DNA from 2 places in the Virgibacillus dakarensis genome. Region 1 is predicted to be linked to the other one. Evidence: a T-box and tRNA genes for the amino acid it is inferred to sense, from the RefSeq annotation. Region 1 holds a T-box; the other holds one or more tRNA genes.

Region 1 (3,424 bases):
TTCCGGGGTAAAGGAAGAAGCAAATTAGCCGGGATTAATGGAAAAACTAAAAAAGAAAAATGGAAAATAACGACGGCCATTTTAAAATAAATTGTTATCCGTGCAGGATATTTTCCGTTTATGTCGAATAATAGCAAGTAAGAAATTATAGCATACTGATACGATATTTTGCGTTAGGAGGTGGCCTTTGTGCCATTATCACCACTAGATATTCACAATAAAGAGTTTACAAGAAGCTGGCGTGGATATGATGAAGATGAGGTTAATGAATTTTTGGATCAAGTGATTAAAGACTACGAAATGACGATCCGGGAGAAGAAGGATTTGCAAGGAAAGGTTGAACAGCTGAATGAAAGGCTTGGACACTTCACGGATATTGAGACAGCCTTGAATAAATCAATTCTCGTTGCCCAGGAAACGGCTGAAGAAGTAAAAGGGAGTGCATCCAAAGAAGCGAAGTTAATCATCAAGGAAGCGGAAAAAAACGCCGATCGGATTATTAATGAAGCATTGGAGAAATCGCGCCGAATTTCGCTGGATGTGGAAGAACTAAAGAAACAGGCAAAAGTATTCCGGACACGACTTAAAATGCTGGTCGAAGCACAATTGGATATGATTGACACTGATGACTGGGATCAATTATTTGATACCGAAATGAGTGAAGAACTCGAATTGACAGGTAAATAATTCATAACCCTTGACGTTCCGGGGATTTATGCATATAATTTGTAAACATATAGTGCGTGTTTAAAAAGTCGGCTTATTATTCGGATACTTTTTGAACATCTTCATATAGTAAATACGATGATAGAGACAGTATAAAAGCATATCTGTAAAAGCGAGCCGGGATTTGGTGTGAGCCTGGTACAGCATACTTTTGGAAGATCACTCTGGAGTATCCATTCGAACGATTAACAAGTAGAGATGGACGGTTCATTCACGTTACGAATCTTGAGTGAATTTAATGATGATATTAAATTTATAAGGGTGGTACCGCGAGTCTTCTCGTCCCTTTTTGGGGATGATGAGGGCTTTTTTTATCCCGCTTTAACGGGCAGCAACTCTCCACTCTAAACTTCCGAGATGAAATGTCGATTAACTGCCCATAAAGGCTCGACCCATTCAATTAGCGGAAAAAGCTCCCACTGAAGTTTTGTTTTATCTTAACATGAACAGGAGGAAGGTAAGATGGATTATAAAGAGACATTACTTATGCCAAAAACCAAGTTTCCGATGCGTGGAAATTTGCCGAATAAAGAACCATTACGACGCAAGGAATGGGATGAAAACCATTTATATGAAAAAAGTCTTGCACGTACAGAAGGAAGACCGTTATTTATTCTTCATGATGGCCCGCCATATGCGAATGGCGATCTGCATATTGGTCATGCGCTAAATAAAATTTTAAAAGATTTTATTACCCGCTATAAATCAATGGCCGGTTACCATGCACCATACGTTCCAGGCTGGGATACACACGGACTGCCAATTGAAACGGCGCTTACCAAAAAGAAAAAGGTGGATCGCAAAAAGCTGAGTATCGCAGAATTCAGACAAAAATGTGCGGAATATGCTATGAAGCAAATTGATAATCAGCGGGAACAGTTTAAAGAGTTAGGTGTTCGCGGCGATTGGGATAATCCCTATATCACGTTGACAAAGGACTATGAATCCGCGCAAATTCGTGTGTTTGGTGAAATGGCGAAAAAGGGCTATATCTATAAAGGATTGAAGCCGGTTTATTGGTCGCCTTCGTCTGAATCGGCACTTGCGGAAGCGGAAATCGAATATTATGACAAGCGTTCCCCCTCAATTTATGTTGCGTTTGAGATAACCGATGGGAAGGAGCTCCTTGATGGCGGAGAGAAATTCATCATTTGGACAACAACGCCATGGACCATTCCTGCTAACTTAGGAATTAGTCTTCATCCAGATTTTGACTATGTCGTTACCAAGGTAAACGATGATAAATTTGTTGTTGCCGAGGAACTACTCCCAGCTGTTGCAGAAGAACTGGCATGGGAGGACCCGGAAGTTGTAAAAACGTTTAAAGGAAAAGAAGCAGATAAAATTGTGGCTCAGCATCCATTTTATGATCGTGATTCCCTTGTCATGCTCGGTGAACACGTGACAATAGATGCTGGGACCGGTTGTGTACACACGGCACCGGGACACGGGGAAGATGACTTTTATGTATCAAAAAAATATGGCATTGATGCTCTCTGCCCAGTCGATGAAAAAGGGGTGTTTACAGAGGAAGCACCTGGGTACGAAGGCATGTTCTACGATGCGGCAAATAAACCGATCACGGAGAAGCTGGAAGAGGTAGGCGCGTTATTAAAGTTAAAGTTTATTACACACTCGTATCCACACGACTGGCGGACGAAAAAACCGACTATTTTCCGGGCGACCTCCCAGTGGTTTGCATCGATTAAAGATTTTCGTCAGGATATTCTGGATGAGATCAAACGGATCAATTGGTATCCACAGTGGGGTGAAACACGTCTGTACAATATGGTGCGGGATCGCGAGGACTGGTGTATTTCCCGCCAACGTACATGGGGTGTGCCAATTCCGGTATTTTACGGGGAAGATAAGGAACCAATCATTACCGATGAAACGATTGCACATGTATCTGAGTTGTTTGCTGAACATGGATCAAATATCTGGTTTGAATGGGATGCTAAAGATCTACTGCCTGAAGGGTTTACTTCTGAGCACAGCCCTAATGGCAAGTTTACAAAAGAAACCGATATTATGGATGTCTGGTTTGATTCAGGCTCATCACATGAAGCAGTGCTTGTCGGCAGAGAGAACCATAGACGGCCGGCAGATGTGTATTTGGAAGGAAGTGACCAATATCGAGGCTGGTTCAACTCTTCCCTATCAACGGCTGTTGCGGTAACTGGAAAGGCACCATATGAAAATGTTGTCAGCCATGGATTTACGTTAGATGGCGATGGAAGAAAAATGAGTAAATCACTTGGCAATGTGATTGTTCCTTCCAAGGTTCTAAAACAGCTCGGTGCTGACATTTTACGCCTATGGGTTGCTTCCGTTGATTACCAGGCAGATGTCCGTATTTCGGATGATATTTTAAAACAGGTTTCAGAAACATATCGGAAAATCCGTAATACGTTCCGGTTTATGCTGGCGAATATTGCTGATTTCGATCCAGCTAAAGACCGTGTAGCTGAAAACGATCTTGAAGAAGTCGATCGTTACATGCTTCATCGTCTGCAGCATGTTATGAAAAGCGTGCGGAAAAGCTATGACAACTTTGAGTACTCACCGATCTATCATCAAATCCATAATTTCTGTGCGGTCGATTTAAGCTCATTTTACTTGGATTTTGCTAAGGATATTTTGTATATCGAAGCGGAGAATGACCATCGTCGCAGGAGTATTCAAACGGTGTATTACG
Region 2 (3,424 bases), on a different contig from region 1:
TAAACAATTCCTCGAAAGTCTCATTGTTGATATATTGAAGATCCTTAGATAATTCTAATAAAACCTTTACCTCATCTTTAGACCCCTGTGCTATCAACAAAAACCTTTTAAAATCAGCAATCGTACTTTTCTTACCATACCCTTCAGCAATATTTACGGGTATGGAAGTAGCTGCTCTTCTTAATTGACTTCCAAGTTCATACTTTTCGAAGTCTGGAAATTCTAGGGTGATTTGATGAACTTGTAACGCAAGCCGATAAGAGATTTTATAAACTCTTAATTCTTGGTAACTTTTTATCATCTTCTATTCACTCTCTTTTTCCGACTTCCGGCCTCTGATATCTGACCTCTGGATCCGCAGCTTCGGTGATACGTTTAGCCCCGGTATATTTTCGGCGCAGTGTCACTCGACCAGTGAGCTATTACGCACTCTTTAAATGATGGCTGCTTCTAAGCCAACATCCTGGTTGTCTGGGCAACGCCACATCCTTTTCCACTTAACGTATACTTGGGGACCTTAGCTGGCGGTCTGGGCTGTTTCCCTTTCGACTATGAACCTTATCACCCATAGTCTGACTCCCAAGGGGAAGTAGCTGGCATTCGGAGTTTGACTGAATTCGGTAACCCGGTGAGGGCCCCTAGTCCAATCAGTGCTCTACCTCCAGTACTCGCTATCCTTGAGGCTAGCCCTAAAGCTATTTCGGAGAGAACCAGCTATCTCCGTGTTCGATTGGCATTTCACCCCTACCCACACCTCATCCCCGCATTTTTCAACATACGTGGGTTCGGGCCTCCAGTCAGTGTTACCTGACCTTCACCCTGGACATGGGTAGATCACACGGTTTCGGGTCTACGACCGCATACTCATTCGCCCTGTTCAGACTCGCTTTCGCTGCGGCTCCGTGTCTTCCACTTAACCTTGCATACGATCGTAACTCGCCGGTCCATTCTACAAAAGGTACGCCGTCACACATCAATGTGCTCCGACTACTTGTAAGCGCACGGTTTCAGGTTCTCTTTCACTCCCCTCCCGGGGTGCTTTTCACCTTTCCCTCACGGTACTGGTTCACTATCGGTCACTAGGGAGTATTTAGCCTTGGGAGATGGTCCTCCCGGATTCCGACGGAATTCCACGTGTTCCGCCGTACTCAGGATCCACTCCGGAGGAAATGCCTTTTCAACTACAGGGCTCTTACCTGCTTTGGCTGATCGTTCCAGATCGATTCGTCTAACACATTTCTTGATAACTCCTGGTGGAGTGTCCTACAACCCCAAAAGGCAAGCCTTTTGGTTTGGGCTGTTTCCGTTTCGCTCGCCGCTACTCAGGAAATCGCGTTTGCTTTCTCTTCCTCCGGGTACTGAGATGTTTCAGTTCCCCGGGTCTGCCTCCTGTATCCTATGTATTCAGATACAGGTACTGCTCCATTACGAGCAGTGGGTTCCCCCATTCGGAAATCCCCGGATCGCAGTCTACTTACGACTCCCCGAGGCATATCGGTGTTAGTCCCGTCCTTCTTCGGCTCCTAGTGCCAAGGCATCCACCGTGCGCCCTTCTTCACTTAACTATTTTCTAAGCTCTAAAAACGCTATTACGTTTGATGTCGTTGTTTGTCTTTCTCTTATTTAGTTTTCAAGGTACAAAAATGGAGCCTAGCGGGATCGAACCGCTGACCTCCTGCGTGCAAAGCAGGCGCTCTCCCAGCTGAGCTAAGGCCCCGTGACTCTCTTATAGATGGTGGGCCTGAGTGGACTCGAACCACCGACCTCACGCTTATCAGGCGTGCGCTCTAACCAGCTGAGCTACAGGCCCATCCATATGTTATATAGAAAGAGAAATTACTCTCTCAAAACTGAACTAAACAACCCAGTATGGCTTATGAAAGATGACTCTTTCACGTTCCGTAGTTATCCTTAGAAAGGAGGTGATCCAGCCGCACCTTCCGATACGGCTACCTTGTTACGACTTCACCCCAATCATTGGCCCCACCTTCGGCGGCTGGCTCCAAATGGTTACCTCACCGACTTCGGGTGTTGCCAACTCTCGTGGTGTGACGGGCGGTGTGTACAAGGCCCGGGAACGTATTCACCGCGGCATGCTGATCCGCGATTACTAGCGATTCCGGCTTCATGCAGGCGAGTTGCAGCCTGCAATCCGAACTGGGAATGGTTTTATGGGATTTGCTTCACCTTGCGGCTTCGCTGCCCTTTGTTCCATCCATTGTAGCACGTGTGTAGCCCAGGTCATAAGGGGCATGATGATTTGACGTCATCCCCACCTTCCTCCGGTTTGTCACCGGCAGTCACCTTAGAGTGCCCAACTGAATGCTGGCAACTAAGATCAAGGGTTGCGCTCGTTGCGGGACTTAACCCAACATCTCACGACACGAGCTGACGACAACCATGCACCACCTGTCTCTCTGTCCCCGAAGGGAACACGCTATCTCTAGCGCTAGCAGAGGATGTCAAGACCTGGTAAGGTTCTTCGCGTTGCTTCGAATTAAACCACATGCTCCACCGCTTGTGCGGGCCCCCGTCAATTCTTTTGAGTTTCAGCCTTGCGGCCGTACTCCCCAGGCGGAGTGCTTAATGCGTTAACTTCAGCACTAAGGGGCGGAAACCCCCTAACACCTAGCACTCATCGTTTACGGCGTGGACTACCAGGGTATCTAATCCTGTTCGCTCCCCACGCTTTCGCACCTCAGCGTCAGTTACAGACCAGAGAGTCGCCTTCGCCACTGGTGTTCCTCCACATCTCTACGCATTTCACCGCTACACGTGGAATTCCACTCTCCTCTTCTGCACTCAAGTCCTCCAGTTTCCAATGACCGCTCGCGGTTGAGCCGCGAGATTTCACATCAGACTTAAAAGACCGCCTGCGCGCGCTTTACGCCCAATAATTCCGGACAACGCTTGCCCCCTACGTATTACCGCGGCTGCTGGCACGTAGTTAGCCGGGGCTTTCTGGTGAGGTACCGTCACGGTACCGCCCTCTTCGAACGGTACTTGTTCTTCCCTCACAACAGAGTTTTACGATCCGAAAACCTTCATCACTCACGCGGCGTTGCTCCGTCAGACTTTCGTCCATTGCGGAAGATTCCCTACTGCTGCCTCCCGTAGGAGTCTGGGCCGTGTCTCAGTCCCAGTGTGGCCGATCACCCTCTCAGGTCGGCTACGCATCGTTGCCTTGGTAGGCCGTTACCCTACCAACTAGCTAATGCGCCGCGGGCCCATCTGTAAGCGATAGCCGAAGCCATCTTTCAACTTCTCCCCACGCGAGAAAAAGTATTATCCGGTATTAGCCCCGGTTTCCCGGAGTTATCCCGATCTTACAGGCAGGTTGCCCACGTGTTACTCACCCGTCCGCCGCTCGTTCCACTAGCGTCCTCCCGAAGGATTCAGCTTGCTTCCCGCGCTCGACTTGCAT

What was found. A T-box is a leader RNA that pairs with one kind of tRNA and senses whether it is charged. The one in region 1 lies ahead of ileS (isoleucine--tRNA ligase), so its partner is inferred to be a tRNA-Ile.
Region 2: it has a tRNA-Ile gene. The T-box ahead of ileS (isoleucine--tRNA ligase) is inferred to sense a tRNA for this amino acid. The anticodon was not compared.

The regions. Positions count from the first base shown of each region.
Region 1 is NZ_LT732553.1:985,103-988,526, forward strand. Features, by position in the region: gene CZ382_RS04915 (YlmH family RNA-binding protein) at 1-90, shown strand, start outside; gene CZ382_RS04920 (DivIVA domain-containing protein) at 190-687, shown strand; T-box leader at 796-1,016, shown strand; gene ileS (isoleucine--tRNA ligase) at 1,189-3,424, shown strand, end outside.
Region 2 is NZ_LT732554.1:1,065,401-1,068,824, reverse strand. Features, by position in the region: rRNA gene CZ382_RS14940 (23S ribosomal RNA) at 1-1,565, opposite strand, end outside; tRNA gene CZ382_RS14935 (tRNA-Ala) at 1,645-1,717, opposite strand; tRNA gene CZ382_RS14930 (tRNA-Ile) at 1,734-1,810, opposite strand; rRNA gene CZ382_RS14925 (16S ribosomal RNA) at 1,916-3,424, opposite strand, start outside.